4 regions of the Streptosporangium roseum DSM 43021 genome follow, and region 4 is predicted to be linked to each of the others. Evidence: riboswitches for the same ligand, from Rfam matches in the RefSeq annotation. Region 4 holds a riboswitch; each other region holds the start of a gene.
What was found. Region 4 has a riboswitch for cyclic di-AMP ahead of SROS_RS54155 (C40 family peptidase). Riboswitches for the same ligand answer to the same signal wherever they lie in the genome.
Positions count from the first base shown of each region.

Region 1: another riboswitch for cyclic di-AMP. It lies ahead of SROS_RS16045 (CHAP domain-containing protein); the one in region 4 lies ahead of SROS_RS54155 (C40 family peptidase).
Region 2: another riboswitch for cyclic di-AMP. It lies ahead of SROS_RS51850 (C40 family peptidase); the one in region 4 lies ahead of SROS_RS54155 (C40 family peptidase).
Region 3: another riboswitch for cyclic di-AMP. It lies ahead of SROS_RS13035 (C40 family peptidase); the one in region 4 lies ahead of SROS_RS54155 (C40 family peptidase).

Region 1 covers NC_013595.1:3,602,716-3,609,879, forward strand. Annotated here, with positions in the region: gene SROS_RS16035 (carbohydrate ABC transporter permease) at 1-70, opposite strand, end outside; gene SROS_RS16040 (ABC transporter substrate-binding protein) at 152-1,504, opposite strand; gene SROS_RS16045 (CHAP domain-containing protein) at 2,081-2,785, opposite strand; cyclic di-AMP (ydaO/yuaA leader) riboswitch at 2,806-2,945, opposite strand; gene SROS_RS16050 (TetR/AcrR family transcriptional regulator) at 3,317-3,895, opposite strand; gene SROS_RS16055 (oxidoreductase) at 3,911-4,783, opposite strand; gene SROS_RS16060 (hypothetical protein) at 4,949-5,998, shown strand; gene SROS_RS16065 (DUF6716 putative glycosyltransferase) at 5,995-7,164, shown strand, end outside.
Region 2 covers NC_013595.1:8,848,687-8,855,850, forward strand. Annotated here, with positions in the region: gene cimA (citramalate synthase) at 1-828, opposite strand, end outside; gene SROS_RS38765 (O-methyltransferase) at 1,099-1,761, shown strand; gene SROS_RS46565 (Uma2 family endonuclease) at 1,864-2,457, shown strand; gene SROS_RS38775 (branched-chain amino acid aminotransferase) at 2,515-3,609, opposite strand; gene SROS_RS38780 (3-isopropylmalate dehydrogenase) at 3,782-4,828, opposite strand; cyclic di-AMP (ydaO/yuaA leader) riboswitch at 4,986-5,202, shown strand; gene SROS_RS51850 (C40 family peptidase) at 5,190-5,822, shown strand; gene SROS_RS38790 (TetR/AcrR family transcriptional regulator) at 5,881-6,630, opposite strand; gene SROS_RS38795 (MFS transporter) at 6,801-7,164, shown strand, end outside.
Region 3 covers NC_013595.1:2,924,097-2,931,260, forward strand. Annotated here, with positions in the region: gene SROS_RS13010 (C40 family peptidase) at 1-792, shown strand, start outside; gene SROS_RS13015 (LemA family protein) at 1,043-1,612, opposite strand; gene SROS_RS13020 (AAA family ATPase) at 2,059-2,643, opposite strand; gene SROS_RS13025 (TetR/AcrR family transcriptional regulator) at 3,081-3,740, shown strand; gene SROS_RS13030 (hypothetical protein) at 4,022-4,285, shown strand; gene SROS_RS49495 (hypothetical protein) at 4,359-4,583, opposite strand; cyclic di-AMP (ydaO/yuaA leader) riboswitch at 4,584-4,742, shown strand; gene SROS_RS13035 (C40 family peptidase) at 4,849-5,337, shown strand; gene SROS_RS13040 (hypothetical protein) at 5,415-6,200, shown strand; gene SROS_RS13045 (M48 family metallopeptidase) at 6,316-7,164, shown strand, end outside.
Region 4 covers NC_013595.1:10,094,657-10,101,820, forward strand. Annotated here, with positions in the region: gene SROS_RS46765 (RDD family protein) at 1-1,106, opposite strand, end outside; gene SROS_RS44185 (amino-acid N-acetyltransferase) at 1,347-1,856, opposite strand; cyclic di-AMP (ydaO/yuaA leader) riboswitch at 2,342-2,491, shown strand; gene SROS_RS54155 (C40 family peptidase) at 2,584-3,549, shown strand; gene SROS_RS44195 (LuxR C-terminal-related transcriptional regulator) at 3,755-3,955, opposite strand; gene SROS_RS46770 (TetR/AcrR family transcriptional regulator) at 4,174-4,848, shown strand; gene lysX (bifunctional lysylphosphatidylglycerol synthetase/lysine--tRNA ligase LysX) at 5,311-6,813, opposite strand; gene SROS_RS44210 (type III pantothenate kinase) at 6,838-7,164, opposite strand, start outside.

The sequences.
Region 1 (7,164 bases), 3.8 Mb from region 4:
AGCCCCGGTGCCCGGACGGCCGGCGGGGGCCTGGCCGGGCCGGAGCCGGAGTGTCGACGTGCAGGGTCATGTCCAGCCTTTCAGCGATGGGCAGGCGACCGGCCCGGCGGCGGGGAGGCCGCCGCCGGGCCGGTGCGGATCGGGAAGGGGATCAGCCCGCTGCCTTGACGCCGGCCTCGAGGAACTTGGTCCAGGCCTGGTCGTAGGGGACCGAGCCCTGGTCCATGCCCTCCAGGACCTTCTCCACGGAGGTCTTCACCTGGGCGTGCTTCTCACCGAGGAAGGTGGGGAGCAGGTCCTTGACCGAGGCGCCGAAGATCTGGCCGGTGGGCGCGTCGTTGAAGAACGCGTTCTTCAGCTCGCTGACCGCCGGGTCCTGCTGCGCGGGGATGGAGCTCGGGAAGGCCGCGGCCTCCTGGAAGGCCAGGACGTGGCCCTCCTTGCCGGTGAGGTAGTTCAGGACCTCGGCGGCCTCCTTGGGGTGCTTGCTCTGCTTGGGCACCGCGAGGTAGGAGCCGCCCCAGTTGCCGGCGCCGCCGGGCACCGCCGCGACGTCCCACTTGCCCTTGTTGGAGTCACCGGCCGCGCCGGAGACCACGCCGAGCATCCAGGCCGGGCAGCCCATCGCGGCGAACCCGCCCTTCTTGATGGCGGCGTTCCACGGCGGGGTGAAGGAGGCGAGCTTGGCGGTCAGACCGGCCTCGCTGAAGCTCTTCACCGTGTCGAAGGAGGTCTTGATGGCCGGGTTGCTCTCGATGACGAGCTGGTTGTTCTTGTCGAAGTAGGAGACGTTGCCGTTCTTCGGCGCCTCCTGCGACAGGATCACGTTGTAGAGGGTGTTCGGGCCGTCGAGGAACTTGGGGTCGCTCTTGCCGGGGTTGGCGGCCTGGAACTTCTTGCCGACCTCCATGAAGGCGTTCCAGTCCGGCCAGAGCTTGCCGACCTCCTCGCGTTCGGTGGGCAGGCCGGCCTTCTTGAACAGGTCCGCGCGGTAGCACATGGTCATGCCGCCGATGTCGGTGCCCAGGGCGAACAGCTTGTTGTCGGCGTTGATGCCGTTGTCCCACTTCGCCGCGGGGAAGTCGGCCTTGCGGCTGTCCAGCCCGTACGCGGCGAGGTCGGTGAAGAACTGCGGACGGGCCTTCATGAGGCCCATCGCGCCCTCGTCCAGGGCGATGATGTCGGCCGCGCCGCTGCCGGCCTGCAGGCGCTGGAGCAGCTGGGGCAGGTAGACGTCCTCGAAACGGTCCGTCAGGTTCTGGTACTTGACCTGGATGTTCGGGTGCGCGGCGTTCCACGTCTCCACGGCCTTGTCGTAGCCGAAGTTCTCGCCGCCGCCGAAGGTGTGCACGGTGATGGTCACCGGCTCGGCGGCGGCCGGCGCGGAACTGCCGCCGGCCGCGGGCTTGGCGTCGTCACTCGAACCGCAGGAAGTGATCGCCAGGGCGGTGGCAGCCATGACCGCGACCGCGGCGAGCTTGCCCTGCCGCTTGTTGTTCAACATTCCGGACCCCTCTCAGGTGGTCGCCCGAATCGATGGGAGGTGACATCGCGGATCGGTCCCCGACAAACGCGATCGGCGATGGGGTGGTTCCTCAATGTGCTTTGGGAGCGCTCCCACGAAGAGTGGACGATAGGCAACCAGGACGTCAATATGCCGAAACTCAACCGTTACATCCGGGTCGCCGAGGGTGGACGAATGGACACACAGTTCGGCAAACCTCTCAGAGAGGTGTTTGGGAGCGCTCCCATCACACGGGGACACTCCGGGACATTCCGTACGGCGCGGCTGGCGCGGAGGAACGGTCGCGCTGGAGGGGGCCGAATTCCGGACGGCGGAAAGGAGGCCGGAAAGGCGCCGGAGGGAGACCTGCGCGAGAGGGGGACCGGAAGGGGGGAGAGGGGCCGGAACGGGGGAGAGGGGGCCGGAGCGGGGTGCGGGAGGCGGGAGAAGGGATGACCGGGAGGGGAGGAGGGGGCCGTTCGGGGAGGGCGGAACGCCGAAAGGGGTCCGGCTCGGTGAGCCGGACCCCTTTCGGCGATCGGTGCATCAGGTGGCCGGTGAACCGGCCGGTGTGAATCAGCCCGCGTAGACCGGGTAGCCGTAGCCGACGACCTGGGACTTGGGCCGGACGCGGTGCTCGACCTTGCCGTTTCCGGTGTTGCCCTCGATCGTGCTGATCGTGCCGTCGCCGTTGTCCTTCTTCACGAAGCCGACGTGGTCGATGCCGCTGATGCTCTTGCCGCCGTTCCAGTCGAAGTAGACGACGGCGCCGGGCTTGGCGGTGGTGCCCCAGTGCTTGTTGTCCTTGAACCACTTGGCGTGGGAGACGGTGTAGGCGTCCCAGCCCATGGTGGGCCGGATGCCGGCCTGCTCGCCGACCCAGGAGACGAACATCGCGCACCAGGGGGCGTTGGCGTAGGCTCGCGGGCTGCCGCCGTCACGGGCGACGGTCTCCTTGGCCCGGGGGGAGGCCACGTACCAGGACTGGAACTTGGTCCCGCCGCCCTGGGCGTTCTCGGAGATGCCGACCTGCTTGGCGGCGAGGTCCAGGACCTGCGCGGCCGTGACCTTGGGCAGGCGCTCGGCCTCGATCTGGAGAGGGGTCTTGTTCGCCTTGACGGGCTGGGCGACCTCTGCGGGGGCGGGGTTGAGGTGGCCCTGTCCGGGAGTGTCCGCCAGGGCGGAGGGGGCTGCTGCGAGGCCGCCACCGAGAGCGATGGAGGCGCCCAGAACGAGGTGGGTCAGGTGACGGGTCTTGGGGGTGAGGCGGTTCTTGGCCATGCGGGGGTGTGACTCCTTGCTTCGCTTCTCATTCCGCCTACCGGGTTAGCTGACGGGTTCGGGCTGGGAAGTGCCCTACGGCGCGCGGAGGCGCCGATTCACCCCAAGAACGGTTGGTTCCCCGGTTCCGCGAGATTCGCGGATTCGGCGGCCGTGATCACCGGGCGGAACGATCCGCTTGGATGAAGCACGGTCGGGCAATGTGTTGGCAATGCGTAGGACTGGTTAGACCTAGGCGTTCACCAGGAATGAGTAGAAGCTACGTGAACCGGACAAACGATTACAAGTCCGGCACATTGCTCTGACTTGGGAATACGCCCGAATCCGGGGGGAAGTCTTGGCCACGCTCAAGATCCCTCGCGACGCGTCCGGCGGCGGGCGCGGAGCCGGAAACGCCTGTGGGGCGGGCGTTTCCGGGCATCGGCGCCGGCGGGGAGCCGCCGGGCCGATCTCGCCCCGCCCCGCGGTTTCGCCATCATCGTAGATCTTTTGGCTTAACCCCGTTTTACCTGCGAAAACACCTGATTTTGATCAGGGAGTGGCGGTGGACCAGGCGCGGATCAGCGGCAGCAGCACCCGGTCGACCGTCTCCTCCGCGAAGGCGCCGTCCAGCGGCTCTCCGGTGATGAGGAGCCGGTGCCAGACCAGGGCCTCGGTGACCCTCCTGATCTCGCCGGGGTCGGCCCCGCCCGGCAGCTCGCCCCGCTCGCGGGCGCGGTCGAGGAGCGGGACGGTGCCGGTGATGTCGGGGCGCGGCACGTTCGCGCGCAGGGCGGCGGCCAGGCCGGGGGCGGTGAGCAGGGCGGGGACCAGCGCGAAGACCAGGCCGTGCTTCTGCTCCAGGGTCCGGCAGAATCCGGCCACCACCGCCACCAGGTCGCCGCGCATCGACCCCGTGTCGGGCGGCGGTGCGACGTCGATCTCCAGATGGTTGCAGACCAGGTCCACGACCAGGGCCTCCTTGCCCGGCCAGCGGCGGTAGATCGTGGCCTTGCTCGCGCTGGCGCGCCTGGCGATCTGGTCGACGGACATGCGGTCGAATCCGACCTCGGAGAGCAGTTCCATGGTCGCGTCGAGAATCGCCCGCTCTCGCCTGGGGTCGAGCCGCAAGATGCCTCCGGTGGGCTACGAGTGCTGTGTGATCGTCTCGAATCGTACGCCTGTGAGCTCCTCCGACGCCTCCCACAGCCGCCGGGCCACCGTCTCGTCCAGCGCCTTGGGCGAAGGGGTCAGGGTCTTCGGGCCGGGACCGATGAACCGGCCTCCGGTCACCTCGGGAGAGGTCGCGGCGTAGAGGGAGGGGATCGCGCCCCTGTCGGGAGACTGGAGCGCCAGCCGCATGAGAGCGCCGGCCGGCCGGGTGAGCACGCCCAGCTTCATGATGCCGGTGGCCGTCGCGCCGGGGTGGGTGGCCACGCTGAGCAGCCGGTCCCCCGCCCGGCGCTGCAGTTCCAGCGTGAACAGCAGGTTGGCCAGCTTCGATCTGCCGTAGGCCGAGAACCGTCCGTACCGGCGTTCGAGCCCCAGGTCGTCGAAGTCGATTCTGCCCAGGCTGTGCGCGTCGCTGGAGACCGTGACGACCCGGGCGCCCGGCCTGGCGAGCAGATGGGGCAGCAGCAGCCCGGTCAGCGCGAAGTGGCCCAGATGGTTGGTGCCGAACTGCATCTCGAAGCCGTCGGCGGTGGTCCGCCGGGGGATCATGCCAATTCCTGCATTGTTGACCAGTATGTCGATCGGCTCGTCGAAGGCGGCCGCGAAGCCCCGCACCGAGCCCAGATCGGCCAGATCCAGCACTCTCGGCTCGATCCGCGCGCCCGGCGTCTCCGCCCGGACCGCCTTCACCGCCGCCTCCCCCCTGGCGAGGTCGCGCGCGGTCACGATCACCCGGGCGCCGCGCCCGGCCAGCCGTGACGCGGTCGCGAGCCCGATGCCGCCGTTGGCGCCGGTGACCACCGCGGTGGAACCGGTCAGGTCGGGGATGTCGTCCGGAGTCCACATGGCCTGTCTCCTCTGAGGTGTGCGATCGGGATGTGTGCCGTAGTGTACGAAACCGTTCCGTACACCACGGTAGATCGTTCCGCGCCGGGTGCGCAAGTGGGCGTATTCGGGTGTTCACCCGCAGTTCCAGGACGTGTAAGACATCCGGGTTACGGTGAGGCGGTCGTGAACGGGTCATCGCCCGGCGTGGAGAACGGTCGAGACCACGCGCGGGAGCAGGGTTCGGCCGTCGCCTGGGTGGAGTCCCCGCTGCAGATGCTCTGCGCCGTGGAGGCCCACCACGCCGGACTGCTCGGCGCCCATGCCCGGGTGGTGCCCCGTGCCGGCCTGCGCCCGCTCGTCGTCACCGGCCGCGAGATCTCCCGGCTCGGCCTCCCCGGCGGCCTGGAACTGGCCACCCCCGAGCCCGGGATGCCCCGGCCCCGCCGGGGCACGACCTGGGTGGTCGGCGACGCCTTCTCCGGCAAGGTGCAGTCCGGCTGGCTGACCGCCCTGCCGGGACGCATCGTGATCGTCGACGACGGCCTGGCGACCATCAGGCTCCTGGAACTGCTCACCGGGCGGATCCGGACGCCGCTGCTGCGGGCCCGCGCCACGGCGAACCCGCTCAGGGCCGGGCTCAGGAGCGCGCTGGGAACGGCGGCCGGCCTGCGGCTGCGCGCCGCCGCCCGATCCGGCCGGCTGTCGATCTTCACGGCGCTGCCCGTCCCCGCCGAGCTGGCGCGGGCCGTACGGGACAGGGGCGCGGAGCTGGTCACCCACGACTTCGCCTGGCTGCGGTCACAGCCCCTGCGCAGGCCCCGCCCCGAGGAGCGCACCGTCGTGCTCGGCACCTCGCTGGTCCGCAACGGCCTGATCCACCGTGACCGCTACTTCACCTGGCTGGCCGGGCTCGGCTCGTCCGAGCCGGTCGCGTACTTCCCGCACCGCAGGGAGGACCCCCACGATCTCGCCCAGGTCGGGGAACAGCCCGGGATCACCGTCTACGACGGCGGGATCCCCGCCGAGATGACCCTGCGCGGACTCGCCGCCGAACAGCGGGTGCTGAGCCTGCCGTCCACCGCGGTCACCTCCCTGCGGGTCCTGCTCTCGGCCCGGGGCGTGACCGTGGAGACGGTCGACGTCCCCGAGGAGTGGTGGACCGCCCAGGCGGCGCCCTCACTCCGTTCCCACCTGTCGATGTTCGCCCATCACGACACTGGAGCTACAGCTTGAAGGTCCTGGCCGTGGCCGACTCGGATTCCTACCTGAAGTGGGCCGCCCACCTGCTCGGGGACCTGCCGTCGAGCTGTACGGCGGAGCTGGCGGTGATCCGTACGCCCATCACGCCCTCCCCGGCCCAGATCCACGCGGCCGTCGCGGGTGCGGCCGCCGATCCGCCCGTGCTGTCGGCCCGTGCGCTGCGCCGGGCCGCCGAGCGGCTCAGACCGGACGTGGTGCTGGTCGCCTGCACCGGGCCCGTGGTGGACGTGCTGGTCAGCGAGGTGCTCGCCGGCCTGACGCCGAGGCCGGTGTTCGTCTCCGGGCTGCCGGGGATCTCCATCCCGGCGACCGAGAAGGCATGGGTGTTCCGCAGCGGATGCGACCTGTTCGTCCTGCACAGCGAGCGGGAGGTCGAGGAGTTCTCGGCGATCGGCCGGGAACTGGGCGGAGGCGGGGCGGTGGGACTGACCCGGCTGCCGTTCCTCCTCGGCGGCGGCGGGGAGGTCCCCGTCACCGGCCCGCGCGACCGGGTGGTGTTCGCGACCCAGGCCAAGGTGCCCAGGCGCAGGGAGGAGCGCGAGCGGATCCTGCTCGGGCTGGCCGCGCTGGCCGGACGGCGGCCCGACCTTGACGTGGTGGTCAAGCTCCGCGCCCTGGACACCGAGCGGCAGACCCACAACGAGCGCCACCACTACCAGCGCCTGTGGCAGTCGCTGGCCGACGACGGCCGGGTCCGTCCCGGCGCCGTGCGGTTCGCCGTGGGGCCCATGCACGAGCACCTGGCCCACGCGGCCGGATTCGTCACGGTCAGCTCGACCGCCGCGCTGGAGGCGATCGCCCAGTCGGTGCCCCTGCTGGTGCTGTCGGACTTCGGGGTCAGCGCCGAGATGATCAACCTGGTCTTCGAGGACAGCGGCCTGCTCGGCACGCTGGACGACCTGTCCGAGAGCCGCTTCCGCACCCCGGACGAGGCCTGGTGCCAGGCCAACTACTTCCACCGGCGCGGGGAGAGCGACTGGGTGTCCCAGATGGTCACGCTGGTCGCCCAGGTCCGTGCGGGACGCCGGGCTCCGGCCCGGTCGCTGCTCGACGGCCCGCAGCACGCCGCCGCCCGGCGCCGCGCCCGCCTGCGGGTCGAGGTCCCGCCCAACGTGCTGCGCGTCGGCTACCGGGCCAAG
Region 2 (7,164 bases), 1.2 Mb from region 4:
CGCGTGGGCGATCCGGGTCATGTCGGCCAGCGCCTCCCGCGGGACGAGGTCGAAGCCCCGCTTGAGCTGGAGGTTGGCCACGACGGTGAAGAGGTTGGCGTTGCCGGACCGCTCGCCGTACCCGTTGGCGCAGCCCTGCACGTGGGTGGCGCCCGCCTTCACCGCGGCCAGGGTGTTGGCCACCGCGCAGCCGGTGTCGTCGTGGCAGTGGATGCCGACCCGGGCGGAGGTCTGCACGGCCGCGTGCACGACCTCGGCGAGCTCGTCGGGGAGCATGCCGCCGTTGGTGTCGCACAGGGCGATGACCGAGGCTCCGGCCTCGGCGGCGGTGCGCAGGACCTCCAGCGCGTAGGCTGGGTTGGAGGCGTAGCCGTCGAAGAAGTGCTCGGCGTCGAGGAAGACCCGCTGTCCCTCCGCACGGAGGTGGGAGACCGTGTCGCGGATCATCGCGAGGTTCTCCTGGAGAGTCGTGCGGAGGGCCAGCTCCACGTGCCGGTCGTGACTCTTGGCGACAAGGGTCACGACCGGCGCGCCGGATTCGCGCAGGGCGGCCACCAACGGGTCGTCGGCTGCCTTCACACCGGCTCGGCGGGTCGCGCCGAACGCGGCGAGCTGCGCGTGCTTCAGGTCGAGCTCTGTTTGAGCCCGCCTGAAGAACTCTGTGTCCTTCGGGTTCGCACCGGGCCAGCCGCCCTCGATGAACCCGACGCCGAGGCCGTCCAGGTGGCGCGCGATGGCCAGCTTGTCGACCACCGTGAGGTTGAGGCCCTCCTGCTGGGCACCGTCACGGAGCGTGGTGTCGTACACATGGAAGCGGTCGTCGGGCATGTCAGTCTCCTGTCGCGGGTTCGATGATTCGCCGCGCGCTCATCCGGCTCTGAGAAACAAAAAAACCCCTCACGGACGTGAGAGGTCTGCGCGCTGGCGGTGTCCCTTTTCAGCCAGCGCGCCTGCCGATAATGAGCAGACCGTAGAACATGATGCTTCGGAGTCTGCCATACGCTGACACCATTTGACACATCGATCTCAGGATCCGAGATGTACGGCTCGCCGGTTCCCGCGCGAGCCTCTGCCGCGGATCGGCCGTCGGTGACGAGAATGGCCCGCATGAAGGCGACCTATCTGGCTCCGGCCATCGGGCAATACCTGATCGCGCACACCACCCAGCCGGACGACGTCCTCGACGCGCTCGCCATGGAGACCCGCGAGGCCACCGGCGACAGGGCGGTCATGCAGCTCGCCCCCGACCAGGGGCCGTTCCTCACGATGATCACACAGCTCAGCCGGGCGCGGAACGCGGTGGAGGTGGGCACCTTCACCGGCTACTCCGCCATCTGCCTCGCCCGGGGCCTGGCCCCCGGCGGCAGGCTGACCTGCTTCGACATCAGCGAGGAGTGGACGGCGATCGCCCAGCGCTACTGGGACAAGGCCGGGGTCGCCGACCGCGTCGAGCTCAGGATCGGCCCGGCCGCCGAGCGCCTGGAGGAGCTGCCCGCCGGACAGGAGGTGGACCTGGCGTTCATCGACGCCGACAAGGCCGGCTATCCCGTCTACTACGAGATCCTGCTGTCCCGCCTGGTCCCGGGCGGCCTGATCCTCGTCGACAACACCCTGTGGAACGGGCACGTCGCCGACCCCACTGTCGACGACGACGACACCCGCGCCATCCGCGAGTTCAACGACATGGTCATGGCCGACGGCCGCGTCACCTCGCTGATGCTCCCCATCGCCGACGGGCTCACCATGATTCGAAAGCACTGACGAGAAGTTCCCCGAATCGCGGGCGGACGCAAATCTTTACGGTTACTTTGAGTTGCGTGTCAAACACGTTGCGCCCACCCGCGCGGAGGGGAAGATGAGACCATGGCCAAAGTTCTGGATCGACCGACCGCGGATCCACCGCATGAGGATCTCCGCGACGAGCTCGCGAGACGGCTGCCTGAGATGTGCGAAAGTCTGCCCGACCGGCGCGTCGAGCTCATCAACGGCCGGATCGTGGTGAGGGAGTTGCCAACCGACAGCCACAACGACATCGTCTTCTGGCTCATCACCCAGCTCGTCGGCATCGTGACCGAGCGGGGCTGGAAGATCTGGCCCGACATCAAGCTCCACCTGGGCCCACAGGCCGATCGATACCGCCCTGATCTCACCGTCGTGCCACCCAATCCCAGGATGTGGGACAAGAACGAGGTCTACGGCGACGTCACCCTACTCGTGGTGGAGGTGGTCTCCCCGAGCAGCAGCAACGACGATCACGTCATCAAGCCGCAGGGCTGCGCACAGGCGGGCGTGCCGCTCTATCTCGTCGTCGACGCCTTCGACGAGCAGGTGCGGCTCCTCAGCCGCCCCAGCCAGAAGGGGTACCAGCGAGAGGTCATCGTCAAGCTCGGCGGCTCTCTCGACCTGCCGGAGCCGTGGAACTTGACCATCGACACCGACGGTCTGCCCGGGACGTAGGACTTCCCGCGAGGAGAGCCCGGCCAGGTGGGAGGCCGGGCTCTTCTCGTGTCCGGGTCAGCAGATCTTGTGGACCCAGCTGTGCGCGTCGGGGCGGGAGCCGTACTGGATGCCGACCAGTTCCTCGCGGATCCTGGAGGTGACGGGGCCCTGGGTGCCGTCGCCGATCGTCCAGGCGCGGTCGGCGCCCTTGACCGAGCCGACCGGGGTCACGACCGCCGCGGTGCCGCAGGCGAAGACCTCGGTGAGCTCGCCGGACTCGGCGCCCGACTGCCACTCCTCGATCGACAGGCGCCCCTCCTCAGCGGTCAGGCCCAGGTCGGAGGCGAGGGAGAGGATCGAGTCGCGGGTGATGCCGGGCAGGAGCGTGCCGGTGAGGGCCGGAGTGAGCAGGCGGTCGCCGTAGACGAAGAACAGGTTCATCCCGCCCATCTCCTCGACGTAGCGGTGCTCGCTCGCGTCGAGCCAGACCACCTGGTCACAGCCCTGCTCGACGGCCTGGCGCTGGGCGACGAAGGCCGCCGCGTAGTTGCCGCCGCACTTGGCGAAGCCGGTGCCACCGGGGGCGGCGCGGGTGTATTCGGTGGACAGCCAGACCGAGACGGGCCTGCCCGCGCCGAAGTAGGCGGCCGCCGGGGAGGCGATCACCATGTAGCGGTAGGTCCGGGAAGGGTAGTTGACGCCGAGGGCGGGCTGCGTGGCGATCATGAAGGGACGCAGGTAGAGGCTGTGGCCCGGGGTCGTGGGGACCCACTCGCGGTCGGTCTGGACGAGGAGCTCCAGCGACTCGACGAACGTCTCCTCGGGCAGCTCCGGCATGGCCATCCGCGCCGCCGACAGGTTGAACCGGGCGGCGTTGGCGTAGGGGCGGAAAGACGCGATCGCGCCGCCCTCCTGGCGGTAGGCCTTCAGGCCCTCGAAGAGCTCCTGCGCGTAGTGGAAGACCGCCGTCGCCGGATCCAGGCTCAGCGGGCCGTACGGCATGAGCCGCGCGTCGTGCCAGCCCTCCCCCTCGGTGTAGTCGATCGAGATCATGTGATCGGTGAAGGTCTGCCCGAATCCGGGATCCGCCAGTACCCGCTCACGCTCGGCTGCGGTGCGAGCGTGGTCGGAGAGCTGCACGTCGAAGCTGAGCTTCTGAGCGGTGGTCATGACGGAGATCCTTCTCTTGTGGCGGTCTGCCCGTGAGTCCATTCTGCGATGGACCGGGTAACGGGAAACTACTGCATCCATGTCGAAACCCGGCACTGCCGGGGTAAACGAAGACGCGCCCGGCGGCTCACATGAGCCGCCGGGCGCGTCTGGGATCGGGGAGGCGGCTTGGTCAGCCGGTTACTCGGGCGGTGATGTCGTCGCCGATCTCGTGGGTGGTCCGGCCGGCCCAGCCGGTCAGCCGCTCGACGAGGTCGTCGGCCACGGCCTGCTCGACCTTGGCGGCCTCGGCGGTCAGGCCGAGGTGGTCCAGGAGCATGGCGACCGACAAGATCGTCGCGGTCGGGTCGGCCTTGCCCTGCCCCGCGATGTCGGGGGCGCTGCCGTGGACCGGCTCGAACATGCTCGGCGCGGTGCGGTCGGGGTTGACGTTGCCGCTGGCCGCCAGGCCGATGCCGCCGGCGACGGCGGCGCCGATGTCGGTGATGATGTCGCCGAAGAGGTTGTCGGTGACGATCACGTCGAAGCGCTCCGGCTGTGTGACGAAGAACATCGAGGCGGCGTCGACGTGGCAGTAGTCGGTCGTGACGTCGGGGTATTCCAGGCTGACCCGGTCGAAGGTGCGGGCCCAGAGGTCACCGGCGTAGGTGAGCACGTTGGTCTTGTGGACCAGCGTCAGCTTCTTGCGCGGCCGGCTGAGCGCCTTGTCGAAGGCGTAGCGGACGACCCGCTCGACGCCGAAGGCGGTGTTCAGCGACTCCTGCGTGGCGACCTCGTGCGGGGTGCCCCGGCGCAGCACGCCACCGGCTCCCGCGTAGAGGCTCTCGGTGCCCTCGCGGACGACGATCATGTCGATGTCCTCGGGACGGGCCTTGCCCAACGGGGTCTCGACGCCGGGGAAGAGCTTGACCGGGCGGAGGTTCACGTAGTGGTCGAGCTCGAAGCGGAGCTTGAGCAGCAGGTCGCGCTCCAGGATGCCCGGGGGCACGCTGGGGTCGCCGATCGCACCGAGCAGGATCGCGTCGTATCCGCGCAGCTCGTCCAGGACCGCGTCGGGAAGGGTCTCACCGGTCTTGTGATACCGCTTGGCGCCGAGGTCGTAGGTGGTGGTCTCCACCTTCGTGCCGACCGCTTCGAGGACCTTCAGGGCCTCGGTGACGACCTCGACTCCGATCCCGTCCCCGGGGATGACTGCCAGGCGAATGTTGCGCGAATCCATGCAGGCACCTTACCGGTCCGTCTCGGTAATCGAACACCGATCTCACCCATCGGACATTTCAGCGCGTCCGGGACGCGTGATCGCTTTGTCCGGTTTTGCGACGTATTGACCCTTTCGTTAACTTTGGTTATGGTCCTCTCCATTCGAACCGACGCCTAATCCGCACCGGCCGTCCCCCTTTCGGCCTGCGCGGAGCCGGGGAACCACCATCTGGGATCCACGGCCGTCCAGGACATCTCGCTTCGCACGGCGGAGCCATGCCCTGGGCCGCCTTCAACGGGATCCCTTGGGGCGAATCAGCGCTTCCCGCGCTGTAGGGCGGCCTCCACGCCCGAGCCCGACAGCTAACCCGGCCGGCCTTATGGAAGGAACCATCCTGTCCGGCAAGATTTACCCCCGCGTCCTGACCCTTCTCGTCGCCGGCACCACCGTGTTCGCGACCCCGTCCCTCGCGCAGGCCGACACTCCCGCCCCCGCCCCCTCCCCCGCCCCCTCGCCTGAGGCCACGACGCTCACCGGCCCCAAGCTCAAGGAGATCCTCGCCGAGCAGGCCCCCAAGCCCGCTTGGAAGAAGGCCCTGAAGTGGGCCATGGCCCAGCGCGGCACCCCGTACGTCTGGGGCGGCACCGGCCGCGGCGGCTTCGACTGCTCCGGCCTGATGCTCCGCGCCTACGGCGCCGCCGGGATCAAGCTGCCCCGCGTCGCCGCCGACCAGTACCGCGCGTTCTCCAAGAAGATCGCCTGGAAGAACCTCAAGCCCGGCGACCTGGTCTTCTTCCACGGCCTCGGCCATGTCGGCATGATCAGCAAGCCCGGCTACATGGTGCACGCCCCGCAGAGCGGCGACGTGGTCAAGGAGGAGAAGCTCAACGCCTGGCGCCGCAGCAGCTTCGTCGGCGGCGTCCGCCCCGACCCCGCGGGCGTCAAGCTCTCCGTCGAGCAGGCCAAGCGCGCGGCCGAACCCGCCCCCACGATGCTCGAGGCCACCGCCTGAGCACCGGGGGCCCCGGGGACGCCGCGGGCCGCTCCACCCGTGGCGCCCCCGGGGCCCCTCAGCCGGCGGAACCGCCCGCCGGGCCGAGGCGGGCCTGGAGGCCGTCGAGGACTCGCTCGAGCCCGTAGGCGAAGGTCTCCTCCCGGTTCTTCTCCGGGTCCTCGCCCCGGTAGGTCGCGTACAGCTCCCGCAGCCTCGGATACGCCAGCGCGGCCGCCTCGGCGGCCGGCCACAGGTCCTCCACCACGTCCCGCTCGCTCCGGGCGCCACCGGCGAGCTTCGTGAGCATCGCGGCTTCGCTGGTCGCCGTCCCCAGGACGTACGCGGCAACCGTCTGCACGGCCTGGTCGGCCTCTCTCAGCGCGAAGCCCGCCGCCTCGAACACGGCGAGCATGCGGTCGGACTGCCGCATCATGTTCGGCCCCAGGTAGGCCAGCCCCACCTCGTCGAGCACGGAGACCATCCAGGGATGGCGGAGGATCACCGACCGCATGCTGCGGGCGCAGCCGACGGCGGCCGCCCGCCAGTCGGCCGGATCTTCGACGTCCGGCACCCGCATTTCGCTGTAGACCTCGTCCACGACCAGTTCGATCAGCTCGTCCTTGTTGGCCACGTGCCAGTAGATCGCGGTGGCCACGGCGCCCAGCCGGCCACCGAGGCGCCGCATGCTCAGGGCGTCGATCCCCTCGCCGTCGAGCAGCTTGAGGGCCTCGGACACGATCTGCTCCCGGCTCAGCGCCGGCTGTTCGCGCCGTTGCCTGCGCGGCCGGGTCCACACCGAGGGGAGCGGCGATTCGTCGGCTGACATGCGGGCCTCCTTTGGTCGGACGGAATTGCACGTCGTACGCGTGAATGTACAGCGTTCAAGCAACATGTCGAGCGAAGCCCCTCCTTGCACAGCGTCCAGGGGTTGAACACTGTGCAGTTTTAACTGTACGGTGTTCATCAATCCCGAACGCCGTACAAGAAGGAGGAGTGATGGATCGTCACCCCCGGCGCTGGCTCATCCTCGCCGTGCTCTGCCTCAGCACATTGGCGCTGGTCGTCGACAACGCCGTGCTCACCGTGGCGATCCCGCCGCTCACCGAGGACCTGGGGGCGAGCACCCAGGACATTCAGTGGATCATCGACGGATACATCCTGGTCTTCGCCGGTCTGCTGCTCACCGCGGGCAGCCTGTCGGACCGGTACGGCCGGCGGCGCGTAATGATCATCGGCCTTGTGATCTTCGGAGCCGCCTCGCTGCTGGCCACCTATGCCGCCGGCCCGGGACAGCTGATCGCGGGCCGCGTCCTGATGGGAGTCGGCGGCGCCCTGGTCATGCCGAGCACGCTGTCGATCC
Region 3 (7,164 bases), 3.2 Mb from region 4:
AAGAAGGCCCGCAAGAAGTACCGGACGCTGAACGGCGACCTCACGCGCCAGAACGCCACGGTCGCTGGGCTGCGCCAGGAGCTCGTCACGATGGCGGTCAGCAGCTACCAGCTCGGCGGGGTGAGCGGCTGGGAGAGCATGATCAACCAGCCCGACCCCGGAACGCTGCTGAGCGGTCTGGCCGCCGTCGACCAGATGTCCGCCTCCCGCGCCCGGTCCCTGGGCGCCTTCGACGAGGCCAACAAGCTGCTGCGGGTGAGCCGCGACAAGGCCAAGGAGGCCCTGGCCGAGGCCGACAAGACGCGTGACGAGCTGGCCGCGGAGAAGGCCAAGGCCGAGAAGATGGTGAAGGCCCAGACCAAGCTCCTGCGCGAGCTGGGCACCTTCCAGAGCGGCAATCCCAACAGCACCGGGATCCAGTACAACGGCCCGGCCTCGGGCAACGCCCGGGCCGCCCTGGCCTTCGCCTTCGCCCAGGTCGGCAAGCCCTACCAGTACGGCGGCACGGGCCCGGGGGGCTGGGACTGCTCCGGCCTCGTCCAGGCCTCCTGGCGCAGCGGCGGCGTCAGCCTTCCCCGCACGACCTGGGAGCAGTGGAGCTGGGGCGCGAGCCGCAAGGTCTCCATCAGCGAGCTCCAGGCCGGGGACCTCATCTTCAGCGAGGGGCTGGGCCACGTGAGCCTCTACGCGGGCAACGGCAAGATCGTCCATGCTCCGCAGACCGGTGACGTCGTCAAGGTCGTCCCCCTGTCGGCCTACGGCCGCCGCCTGGTCGGGGCCGTCCGCCCCTGACGCCCGAGGTCGTGCCGCCTGCTCCTCGGCGGCGGCTTTCGGCGGCGGCGGTGGTTGCCGTCGTCCTGTGTGCGGTGGCGGTGGGCTTCCTGCTCCCGGGAAGGGCCGTCCCTCACCGTCCTGCCCCCGCCCGAGGGGGCTTGGCCGACGATGCTCTTCTCCGTCCGGCTCCGTCCGGCTCCGTCCGGCTCCGTCCGGCTCCGTCCGGCTCTGTCCGGCGACAAAGGGGATGGTGGGGAGGCCGGGGACCTCATCGCCGGGACCGCGCCCGGACCCGGCCGCAGTCCTCATCCGGTGCCCGGAAGTACTCGCGCCGCGCGAAGCCGGTCACGCCCGCCACGATGTTGGCCGGGACCATCTGGATCACGCTGTTGTAGATGAGAACGGCGTCGTTGTGGTGCTGCCGGGAGGAGGCGATCCGGTTCTCGACGGCGGCCAGTTCCTCCCGCAGTTCGATGAAGTTCTGGTCGGCCTTCAGGCCGGGAAGGGATTCGGCCACCTCGAACAGCTTTCGCAGCGCCCCGGACAGCGTGTTCTCGGCGGTCGCCCGCTCGGCACGGGTCTGGGCGCTGATCGCCTGGGCGCGCGTGGCGAGCACCGCTTCCAGGGCCTGCCGCTCGTGGGCGGCGTGGCCCTTCACGGTCTCCACCAGGTCGGGGACGAGCTCGTGACGGTGCTTGAGCTGCACGTCGATCCGGGCCCAGGCGTCGTCCACCGCGCTGCGCTTGCGGACCAGGCCGTTGTAGGTCGAGACGATGAGCAGGACGAGGAGCAGCACGAGGACCAGGGCGAGAAAGACGAGAACGGCCTGAGTGACCAAGGGAGCCTCCCGGGGAGAGTGGCGGCGTGCGCGGACCCGGTCCGCCGCGCGGTGACCATCTGACCCCGGACCCCTTGCACCTCGCCTGCAGAAGCATTTCGCGCCCGAGGCCGGTTCGTGCCCGAGGTTGGTTCGTGCCCGTCGTCGGTTCGTGCCCGAGGTCGGTTCGCGCCCGTCGTGTCCGGTCATGAAGGCGGCCGCCTCGTGGCCGAGGCCGGCGAAGGCTCCGCCGAGGCCGGTGACGTGCCCAAGGGTGGAGGTGACGTGCCTGGGGAAGGAGGGAGGTGACGTGTCCGGGTGGTGGAGGTGACGTGCCCGGCGTGGTGGAGACGAGCGCGCCGTCCGGGGGCGGCTCGATTTCGCCGTCCGGTTTCCCCCCGCGGGCTCGTCCGCCGGAGCGGATGGCCGTACAGGGGCGTCTGCCGGAGCGGATGGCCCGCGCCGGGTCACCTGTCGAAGTGGATGGCCTGGAGGAGATCCGCGGAGGCTCGGCCCAGGACGGTGACGCTGGAGGCCGGGGGGAGGGTACCGGTGCGGGCGTGGGCGACGAGCACGCGCCAGCGGCGGCAATGGCGCGCGAAGGTGGCGTCGGCCACGACCCTGCCGCGGGCGCGCTGGCCCGCACGGGCGGTCTGGGGATCCACGTCGAGCATGATGAGGTGGAACTCGCCGCCCGAGCGGCGGGCGAGCCAGGCGAAGCCGTACAGCATGTGAGGCCACGTCCCCCGGTTGTGGGCGACGACGGAGCGGCCGTCCGCCACGGCTCGGGCGATGCGCCAGACGTGGGTGGCGTGCACGATCGGGGTGCGGATCCGCTTGGGCGCCGAGGCGAGGCGGCGAGCCCACAGGTTGCGGGACTGCCGTGAGTCGATCACTCGCACCGCGCTGATCGTCACCGGCCGGGTCTCGGTGCCCCGCAGCTGGTACAGCCGGTCCAGGAGGGTGCTCTTGCCCGCGCCGGGCAGTCCGGTGAGTATCACCAGCGACCCGGATGGATAGTGCAGAGTCTCGGCGGAGACCGGGGCGGCCAAGCGGCACCTCGCAGAACAGCGCGTAAGCGGACGGGTCAGGATAATCGCAATCGCGCGATTCCGGAAGCGCAGTGCCCGCCGGCCGCCTCGCCGAGGGTGCAGGCGGTGAGGCCGTGCCCGTGCGGGGGACGCCGTGGGCGGGCGGTGAGGCCGTGCCCGTGCGGGGGACGCCGTGGGCGGCCCCGTCCGTGGGCCAGGCGTGGGCGGTCCCCGGCCACGGTGACGCGGTACGGCTGCACTCCGGGGACGTCGCGGGCGCCTGTGCCCGTGGGCCAGGCGTTCTGTCCCGTGCGGGCGTTCTGTCCGTGAGGGGGGACACGCGGCCGGCCGCCGAACGCGGTGTGGCCGCGCTGGTGGTCGCGGGTGCGGGCAGGCGTCGGCGCTGCCGTGCCTCCCCGTTTTTCGATAGACATCGGTATGGTCAATATAACGATAGCGTGCTGAATGTGGTCAAGGATCAGGAGCCGAAAAGGCGCTACCAGTCCCGCCTCCGTGAGGACGGCACGCGGCGCACGCGCCAGGCGATCGTCGCGGCGGCCGGCGAGCTGTTCGTCGCGAACGGCTACGTGGCCACCTCCCTGGCCGACATCGCCGTCGCCGCCGGTGTCGCGCGCCCGACCGTCTTCGCCGCCTTCGGCTCCAAGCCGGCGCTGCTGCGCGAGGTGCTCGACCAGGCCCTCGCCGGTGACGACGCCCCCGTCCCGGTGGCCGACCGGCCGTGGTTCAAGCCCGTCTGGGACGCGACCACGCAGGCCGCCGTCCTCGACGCCTACGCGCAGGTGTGCGTGCTCATCGGGGGGCGCGCGGCGGCGCTCTTCGAGACCGTCCGCCGGGCCGCGGACGCGGCGCCCGAGGTGACCGAGCTGTGGGACACGCTGCAGGCCAACCGCCGCGCGGGGGCGCGCATGGTGGTCGAGCGCCTGCGGTCGACGGGGCCCTTGCGGCCGGGACTCGACGGGGAGCGGGCCGTCGACGTCATGTGGCTCCTCAACGACCCCGCCCATTACAGCGCCATGGTGCAGCGGTGCGACTGGCCCGCCGACTCCTTCCGCGACTGGCTGGCGGGCGTGATGCGGGACGCGCTGCTCCCTCGCTGAGAACGGCCGGGCGGTCGGCGCCCTCGTCCCCGGCGGCCATCTGTCCGTCGCCGAGTACGACCGGTACGGCCGCGTGGTGCGCGAGCTCACCGCGCACAACCGGGCGCCGGCACTCGGCAAGGACAGCTACCGTCTCGCCGAGCTCACCATCACCCGGTTCGACGCGCCCGAGCGCGCCGAGCTGCTGTCCACCCGCTCGATCTACGACGCCGCCGGGCGGCGCCAGGGTCGTCGGCAGGGAGGGGCCGGCCCGCCTGCAGCCCACCACCATCCACGGCGACGTGGGCACCGAGCTGGAGCCGGAGACCGGGACCGCGACGGTGCTCGACTACGACGAGTACGGCGTGGCGCGGTCGGAGATCCGGCGGTACGGCTGGCTGGGCGGCACGCGGAGCCCCGCGGAGACCCTCGACGGGACCGTCCGGCTGGGCGGCCGCCTGTACGATCCGGCGTTCGGCCGGTACCTCCAGCCCGGCGCGGTGCCCGCGGAGGCGGGCAACGCCTGCGAGTCCTGGTACGGCGACCCGGTGGGACGGAGGAATTGAAGATCGAATGCAGTGTGACGAATGTTACAGAAGTGACGGCCTTCGGATGATGATCATAATAATGTGACGAGGGTCATAAAAAAATAACGGAACCGCCTATCACGCAGGGATTACGGAACCGGGCGGGGTGCTTGTCGATCTCCATTTCCCTGGCATAGCTTTGCTGAAATTTGGTGATCGGAGTACCTTCTGGCGTCGCGGTGGCAAGCCATGTCGCCGCGCCGAATGCCTGCCCGAAGGTCAGGCATTCCGCAGAAAATCCAATTGGCCGCCGCTCCCCTGAGGGGTTGGACCCCATCGCGGCGGCCTGCCGAATCCGTGCAGCCAGGAGGCATGGAACCGGGGACCCAAGGGCCCTCAAGGTATGGCCAGGGGTGAATCGGCATATTTCATGCCGTAGGGCGACTTCCCCGCCCGAATCCGTCAGCTAACCCGGTAGGCATCAGTGGAAGCCCCAAGGAGAAATCCTGTCTACCACCCTGCGTAACCCCCGTCTGTCGCGCCTTGCCCGCCTTTCCCTCGGCGGTGCCGCACTCACCCTGACCGCCTCGTCCGGAGCGGTCGTGCTGGGATCCACGGCGGCACAGGCGACGACGGACATCGTGGTCGCGGTCCAGGCCAAGAGCACGGCGAAGGCCGAGAGTACGGCGAAGGCCAAGACCACCCGGACGAGCAAGGTCGCACGACAGAAGGTGAAGGCACACAAGGCCGTCTCGGCGGCCACGAAGCAGATCGGCGATCCGTACCGGTGGGGAGCCTCCGGCCCCGGCTCGTTCGACTGCTCCGGGCTCGTCCAGTACGCGTGGCGCAAGGCCGGCGTCTCCCTCCCCCGGATCACGCACAGCCAGTACCGCGCCGTCAGGAAGAAGGTCTCGTGGAGCAGCCTGCGCCCCGGTGACCTGATGTTCTTCTACGGCAAGGGCCACGTGGGCATGTATGTCGGCAAGGGCAAGATGGTCCACTCGCCGAGCAGCGGCAAGACGGTCCGGATCGTGAAGCTGAAGGGGTACTACAAGTCCTCCTTCGCCGGAGCGGTCCGTCCCGGCGGCTGACCCCGAGCGAATCGGCCCCGTCCATCCTCCGCGGATGGACGGGGCCGCTCCATGCCGGTCGAGTAACATCAGCTCATATGTCCGTCCGGAGAGGGCGCCGCGCCGTGCTCACCGGGATGCTGGCGCTGATGAGCGCCGGCCTGACCGCCGGGGCGGGGCCGCTCCCGCAGGATACGCGCGGCCTCTGGCCGGGGGCCGCGACCGTGGTCCGCGGGGAGCACTCCGTCGTGATCGGCCACCGCGTCCCGCTCGCCGATCTCCGCGATCTGGCGTCGAGGGCCGACCGTGCCCGCCGTACCGTCGGGCGGATCTGGGGACCGGTCCGGCCGGTGATCCTCTTTCCCGCCACCGACGCGGAGGCGGCGGCGCTCGCGGGTGCCGGGAGCACGGGAGGGCTGGCCGCGATGGCCACCGCCGACAGGGTGATCGTCCTTCCGTCGGGCTACGCGAGGCTCAGCGCGGCCGGCCGGGACGTGGTGATCACGCACGAGCTCACCCACGTGGCCACCGGCGCGACCCGCGGCGGCCGGGTGCCGATGTGGCTGTCGGAGGGGTTCGCCGACTACGTGGGATACCGCGACGCCGGGATCGGGGTCCGCGAGGCCGCCGCCGAGCTGGCAGCGGAGGTGCGCGCGGGCACCCTGCCCGCCCGGCTCCCCGGAGCCGCCGACTTCGCCCCCGGCGCCCCGCGGCTGGCGCAGGCCTACGAGGAGGCGTGGCTCGCCTGCCGCTACATCGCGGAGCGCTTCGGTGAGAAGGCGCTGGTGAGGCTCTACGGTAGCGATGTCGGCAGCGCGCTGGGCCTGTCGCGGGCGGAGCTCACCGCCGCCTGGCGTGACCACCTCCGGAGGGAACTGGGTTGACGCGGACCACGACGGACACGCCTCCGGTCTCCGGAGGGATCATCATGGCGCGGGCCACGGCGGGCACGCCTCCGGTCTCCCCGGGGCCTGCGACGCGCCTGCGGGGAGGGTCCCGATGACGACGACCACGGCGGAGGCGCTCCCGGGCATCCGGGTGGCGGGGTGGGCGCTGGCCGCCCTCGGCGCGGCCACGCTGGCGATCGTGGCGTTCACCACGCCCTGGCGGGCTCTGCCCGCCGCCGCCCCGTCCGTCCCGCCGGATCCGACCCGTGACTTCACCCCCGACCAGATCGCACGCTCCGAGGCCTTCGACGCCGCGGTCAGCGTGCCCGCCTACCTGTCGCTCGGCCTGACCCTGGTGGTGGCCGGGGTCCTGGTGAGCACCCCGCTGGGCGCGCGGCTGCTCGGCCGGTTGAGGGGGCCGTGGTGGCTGCGGGTGCTGCTGGGCATCCTCGTCCTGTCGGTGGCGGTGGAGATCCTCCGCTGGCCGCTGGGCATGTGGTCGGAGACCTACCTGCGCGAGTTCGGCCTGTCCACCCAGAACTGGCCGGCCTGGGCGGCCGACCGGGCCAAGAACATCGGCATCAGGACCGGGCTGACCGCGATCATGGTGCTCGCGGTGGTCGCGCTGGCGCGCCGCTACCGGCGCTGGTGGATCCCCGCCGCCGCCGGCGCGTTCGCGCTGACCGTGGCCGCCTCCTTCGCCTACCCCGTGCTGATCGAGCCGGTCTTCAACGACTTCACGCCGATGCCCGCCGGGCAGCTCCGCGACGACCTGCTCGGCATGGCCGCCCGCGACGGCGTGCCCGTCGAGGACGTCCTCGTCGCCGACGCCTCCCGACGGACCACCGCGCTCAACGCCTACGTCTCCGGCTTCGGCGCGACCCGCAGGATCGTGGTCTACGACACGCTGCTCAGGGCCCCCGCCGACGAGGTCGAGCTGGTGGTCGCGCACGAGCTGGGC
Region 4 (7,164 bases):
AGCCGGACGACCCTGATGCCCATGATCTGCTTGCCGAGCGTGGTGCCGTTGCGCCCCAGCATGAAGATCTCGTAGCCGATGAGGGCCAGAGCGATGATGAGCGAGCTCACCAGCGTCGAGAGGGCGGCGCTGCCGCTGACGGCGTAGGTTGCCGGATCGAACGACGGCGCGAACGGCAGCGAGACCACGAAGCCGAGGATGCCCGCGGGGATGCCGACGATCAGGAGGTCGATGATGCGGGCCACCAGACGCTGCCACCACTCCGCGAGCGGCGCGGGCACACCCGGGGGCATCGCGCCCTGCGGCGCGTACCCCTGGCCGTAGGCGGGGACCTGCTGGCCGTAGGCCTGCTGCTGGCCGTACGCCTGCTGCTGGCCGTACGCCTGCTGCTGACCGTAGGCCTGCTGCTGGCCGTAGCCCGGCTGGGAGGGCTGGCCGTAGGGGGACTGCTCCTGGGAGGGCTGCTGGCCGTAGGCCGGCTGCTGCCCGTAGGCGCCGGTCCCCTGCTGACCGTAACCCTGCTGCTGGCCGTAACCCGGCTGGGAGGCCTGCTGCCCGTAGGGCGACTGCTCCTGGGAAGGCTGCTGACCGTAAGGCGACTGCTCCTGGGAAGGCTGGCCGTAGGGGGACTGCTCCTGGGAGGGCTGCTGGCCGTAGGCCGGCTGCTGCCCGTAGGCGCCGGTCCCCTGCTGACCGTAGCCCTGCTGCTGCCCGTAACCCGGCTGGGAGGCCTGCTGGCCGTAGGGGGACTGCTCCTGGGAGGGCTGCTGGCCGTAGGCCGGCTGCTGCCCGTAGGCGCCGGTCCCCTGCTGACCGTAGCCCTGCTGCTGCCCGTAACCCGGCTGCTGGCCGTAGCCCGGCTGGGAGGCCTGCTGCCCGTAAGGCGACTGCTCTTGGGAAGGCTGGCCGTAGGGGGACTGCTCCTGGGAGGGCTGCTGGCCGTAGGCCGGCTGCTGCCCGTAGGCGCCGGTCCCCTGCTGACCGTAGCCCTGCTGCTGCCCGTAACCCGGCTGCTGGCCGTACCCCTGCTGCCCGTAACCGGGCTGGGTCTGGCCCGGACCGGTGTGCGGCTGTGAGGTCTCCGATCGATATCCCACAATTGTCATGTCAGGGTCATGTTCGCCAGGGGCTCGACCCGCATTGTGCTGTCCGTACTCTGGCTGCCCCGACGGTGTGCGATCGCGGTCGGGATCATCCTGATACGGCGGCTGTCCGGTGCTCACCGCGTCACCTCACTACTTCGACGGCGCATGTGGCATACGTGAGACTCACATGCTTGCTGCAGCACAAGGTATCGACATAGGTATCAACAGTCATCTTTCTGATCGGTAACCGTCAAGGTCACGTCAGTCGCGATCCCGGGTCAGGTGGAGCAGCATTCGGGTGTTTCCCAAGGTGTTCGGCTTGACGTGCTCCAGGTCGAGGAACTCCGCGACGCCCTCGTCATATGAGGCGAGAAGTTCGGCGTAGACCTCCGGTGCGACGGGCGTGCCCTGGATCTCACGGAAGCCGTGCCGGGCGAAGAAGCCGACCTCGAAAGTGAGGCAGAAGACCCGCCGGAGCCCGAGCCCGCCGGCGGTGCGGATGAGCTCCGAGACGATCCGGTGGCCGATGCCCAGCCCTCGGCAGGCGGGGTCGACGGCGACGGTGCGGATCTCGGCGAGGTCCTCCCAGAGCACGTGCAGCGCCCCGCAGCCCACGACGGCGCCCGCCCGCTCGGCCACCCAGAATTCCTGGATGTCCTCGTACAGGGTGACCGTGGCCTTCTCCAGAAGGCGCGGGCCGGCTCCCCCGTAGGTGTCGACGAGCCGCCGGATGGCGCGCACGTCCGGAGTGCGGGCGCGCCGTACCGTGATCTCGGCCGCGGCCTCCGCCGCGTCCGCCGGGCGGTCCCGCGGGTCCCGTTCCGCGTCCACGTCTCCGCCCCCGGCCACTGCGCGTCGTCCCGCGATCTCGGTGTCGCGAACGGCCGGGGTGGGGGAATGCTCCGCAACCTGCTCCATAACCGATCAGCGTACGTCCTCGGCACGCGCGAATTACGGCTCACCCTTAACTCACGCCCCACGGCCAACAGATGACAGATGGTAGTCACGCCATGACGCTGGGCCGCGGGCGCCGGTGACGGGCCAAAACTCGCCTTTCGCATGGTCCTGGAGCTGCGAAGACCTCCACCTCCCCTTGACCGAGAGCACATAAAACCAGCGTAATGCACATGTTGATCATGGAGATGTGTGATCTTCTTGTGACATTCCGGTTGTGAAAGCTCTACCGAGTTTGTAGTTCTGGTTGAGCATGAACCTCCAATTGCACTAATGTCCGTGCTCGATGTCAGCGACGTTAAAGCGCTGAACCGCCGAATCCCCGGACCCGGGGAACCGGGGACCCACCCTTTAGTCCCCTGGGGTGAATCCGAGGTGCCCCCGCACCCTCGGTAGGGCTACCTCCGGCCCGAACCCGTCAGCTAACCCGGTAGGCGGCCGAGAGAGGAGCCTGTTGGTGAAGCGCACGCGTGACCGTGGGGGGAAAAACACGGGCAGACATGCCCGCCGTCGAGAACACGCCCCGCGTGGACTCACCCGCCGGATGGCGCTCATCGGACTGGCCTTCGCCTCCCTGACCCTCGGCACCCCTGTCGTCGCGGCCACCGCCGACCCGAAGCCCAGCCTTCCGGAGCTGGCCAAGCAGGTCGAGAAGCTGCACACCGACATCGAAACGCTCACCGAGCAGTACAACGGCGAGCGCGTCAAGCTCAAGCAGGCGCAGCGCGCCGCCGCGAGCGCCAAGAAGACCCTCGCCGTCAGCGAGTCCGAGCTGGCGTCCCGGCGCGCCAAGGCCACCCTCCTCGCGCAGAGCTCCTACATGTCGGGAGGTCTGGGCGCCGCCATGGTCTTCAGCCAGCCGACCGATCCCGACACCTTCCTCGACCAGGCCACCACGAACTACGCCCTCCAGCAGCAGCAGAGCGAGGAGGTCGCCCAGGTCGCCCGGGCGATCGAGGCCGCCGAGCGGGCGCAGGCCAGCGCCAAGGCCCGGACCACCGAGGTCAAGGACCTCCTGTCGGAGATCGGCACCAAGCGCACCAAGATCGAAGGGCTCGTCGACAAGGTCGAGAGCGACCTGTTCAGCGAGGTGCGCAGCCGGGCCAAGTCCAACAGCCGGGGCAGCCGGGTGAAGATCAGCGTGCCGATCGTCGGCAGCGGCAAGGCCGCCGAGGCCGCCCGCTGGGCACTCTCCCAGCAGCTCAAGCCGTATGTCTGGGGCGCCGAGGGCCCCAACTCCTTCGACTGCTCCGGCCTGGTCATGTGGGCCTACCAGAAGGTCGGCATCAGCCTGCCGCACTACACCGGTGACCAGTGGACCGCGGGCACCCACATCTCCAGGGACGAGCTGCGCCCCGGTGACCTCGTCTTCTTCTACAACGACCTGCACCACGTCGGCATCTACATCGGCGCCGGCCTGATGGTCCACGCGCCCCGGACCGGCGACGTCATCCACATCGCCTCGATCGACAACCGGCCCTTCGCCGGTGGCGTGCGGGTCGCGGACTGAACCGGAGGGCGAAGGCCCGCCCGATCAGACGGGCGGACCGTCCGGTCAGACGGGCGAAGGTCCGCCCGACCAGACCGGACGGTGGACCGTCCGATCGGATCGGAGTGCGACGGACCACGCGGCCACGACAGACCGCGGACCACCCGATCCGGTCGGACCGCGGCGGAGCGCGCGACCAGGACAGACCGGGCGACGGACCCCGCGGCTAGATCAGGCGGCGGCGAGCCGCCCAGGCCACGGCTTCGATCGCCGTGGCGACGCCGATGCGGTCGCAGATTCCGCGGAGCCTGCGCCGGACGGTCCGGCCGCTGATGTCGAGGCGACGACCCACCCGGTCCACGGTGACGCCCTTGGCAAGCTCTGCCAGGAGCACGAGATCTTCGTCACTGAGACCGATCTCGCCCATGCCCAGGAGGCTGTCGCCGCGACGGGAATCCACTTCTGGATATGCCATCTAGAGTCGCTCCCCCCGCACTGGAACTCAGGCGTGAGTATGTTGGATATCAATGTCGCCCGTCAGGAACGGTAAACGCCTTGTTCAAAGGTCGTCAAGTTCCCCTCTTCATAGAGGCGGCGAGCGCTATTGACATAGCGGGCGCTACGTGAAGTACTCATGATATGTCGGTGCCTTTGCGGTTAAGTCGCGGCCAAGCCAAGGCGCGCACCCGCAACCGCCTGCTGGCCGCGGCCGCCGAAGTCATCGCAGAACAAGGTTTCGCTGGGGCCTCCGTCGACGAGATCGCCTCCAGGGCGGGCCACACGGTCGGTGCCCTCTACTCCCATTTCGCCGGGAAAGATGAGTTGTTCCTCACTCTCTTCGACGAGCACGCCGCCCACCGCCTTGACAGCGTCGAGGAAATCGCCTCCCAATGGGAGGAGGACCAGACCGTTTTCGCCGCGCTCGGTGAGTATCTGGCCGAGATCGCCGATCGCCACACGGTATGGAGCACACTGGAAATGGAGTTTCTGCGCTACGCGCTGACCCGTCCGGAATTGCTCGACCGTCTGGCGGCCCACTGGCGGGCTCCCCGTACGGCCGTCGCCCGCCTGGTGGCCCCGCACTGCGCCGCGCACGACCCGGTCGCCGTCTCGACCGCGATCATCGGGCTCCTCGAAGGGCTCGTCACGCAGCGCCGCGTCGACCGCGCCGCGGTGCCGTCCGAACTGTTCGCCGAGGCGCTGCGCTGGCTTACGGCCGGACTCGCCCACCCTCCCGGACCGGCGGCCGCCAACCCGCCGCAGCCCCCGCGGCCGGCATGCCGGGAGGCCGGCCGTAAGCACGCCGGGAGGTCCTCGTGAACACGCCGGGAGACCCGCCCTAAGCACCGGACACGCCGGGAGAGCCACCGTGAGGCACTGAAGGGCCGGGAGACCCGTCATGGGCACCGGACGCGCCGGGAGACCCGCCGTGGGCACCGGACGCGCCGGGAGACCGGCCGTGGGCAACGCCGGGAGACCCGCCATGAGGCACCTGAAGGGCCGCCGGCCTCCAGGGGAGTGTCCCTCCGCCCCCGTTCCGCCCGCGCGCCGTACGGGCTCCGTGGGAGCGCGGCCACCCGGTGCGCGGGCTCCGCGGAGGCGTGAGCGCACGCCGTGGGCGCACGCCGCGCGGACGCGCTCGTGCCGCCGTCCTCCGACGGCGGCACCCGGGTCCGGCCGGACCGGCCCGGCACCGCCGTACGGAGGCACGGCGTGGGAAGTCGGTGCCGCCCGGCGGGGAGAGCTGAGTCTCCCGCCGCGCGGCACCGGCTGCCCGCGGGCTCAGCCCGCCGGCTTGACCAGCGGGAACAGGATGGTCTCGCGGATGTTCTTGCCGGTGAAGGCCATGACGAGACGGTCCACGCCGAGCCCCATGCCACCGGTGGGCGGCATCGCGTATTCCAGGGCGGTCAGGAAGTCCTCGTCAAGCTGCATGGCCTCGGGGTCGCCGCCCGCGGCGAGCAGGGACTGCTCGGTGAGGCGGCGGCGCTGCTCGACCGGGTCGACCAGCTCCGAGTAGGCGGTGCCGAGCTCGGTGCCGAAGCCGATCAGGTCCCACTTCTCGGTGAGGAGCGGGTTGTCCCGATGCTGGCGGGTCAGCGGGGAGGTCTCCAGCGGATAGTCCATGACGAACGTGGGCTGGATGAGGGTGTGCTCGACGAGCGCCTCGAAGATCTCCTGGACGAGCTTGCCCTGGCCCCACTTCGGGTCCCAGTGGATCTCGTGCGCGTCGGCGTGCTTGCGGACGTGCTCCAGCGGCGTCTCGGTGGTGATCTCCTCGCCCAGCGCCTCCGAGACCGACCCGTAGAGGGTGATCCTCGGCCACTCCGGCAGGCCCAGGTCGATCTCCTGGCCCTCGTGGGTCACCACGGAGTGGCCGAGCGCGGCCACGACCGCGCTCTGGATCATCCGCTGGGTCAGGTCGGCCATGTCGTTGTAGTCGAGATACGTGCCGTAGGCCTCGAGCATGGTGAACTCGGGGTTGTGGGTGGCATCCGCGCCCTCGTTGCGGAAGTTGCGGTTGATCTCGAAGACCTTCTCGATGCCGCCCACCACGAGCCGCTTGAGGTAGAGCTCGATCGCGATGCGGAGGTAGAGCTCCATGCTGTAGGCGTTGATGTGGGTCTTGAACGGCCGGGCCGTCGCGCCGCCGTGGATCGGCTGGAGCATCGGCGTCTCGACCTCGAGGTAGCCCTCACCGTGCCAGAAGTCACGCATCGCCCGCACGACGGCGCTACGGGTGTAGGCCATCTTCCGCGCCTCGTCGTTGACGATGAGGTCCAGGTAGCGCTGGCGGACCCGCGCCTCGGGGTCGGTGAGCCCGGCGTGCTTCTCCGGCAGCGGGCGCAGGCACTTGGAGGTGATCGCCCAGCGGTCGGCGAGGATGGACAGCTCGCCCCGGCGGGAGGTGATGACCTCGCCCTCGATGCCGACGTGGTCGCCGAGGTCGACGTCGCGCTTCCACGCCGCCAGGGACTCCTCGCCCACCTTGTCCAGGGAGATCATGACCTGGAGGTCGGCGGAGCCGTCCCGGATCGTGGCGAAGCAGAGCTTGCCTCCGGTCCTGGACAGCATGACCCGTCCGGTGACGCCGACCCGGTCGCCGGTCGCGGTGTCAGCGGCGAGATCGGCGTATTTCTCACGGATCTCGCCGTTGGTCGCGGTGCGCGGGAAATTCACCGGGTAGGGGTCGACGCCCTCGGAACGGAGGCGGTCGAGCTTCTCCCGGCGCACGCGCATCTGCTCGGGCAGATCCTCGGCTGGGTTCGTCACTTCATCGGTCACAGGGCAAGGTTACCGATGTCCGTGCTAAGCGGTGTTGCGGTGATAGATCAGCCGGAGACCGATCAGTGTGAGCCACGGCTCGTGCACGTCGATCGAGCGCGCCTCGCTGACCACGAGCGGCGCCGCGCTGCCGGTCGCGACGACGGTGACGTCGTCCGGGTCGTCGGCCAGCTCGGCCGCCATCCGCTCGACGATCCCGTCGACCTGGCCGGCGAACCCGTAGATGATGCCCGACTGGAGCGCCTCGACCGTGTTCTTGGCGATCACCGACCGGGGCCGGATCAGCTCCACCTTGTGCAGCTGCGCCCCGGCCGCGGCCAGCGCGTCCACCGAGATCTCGATGCCGGGGGC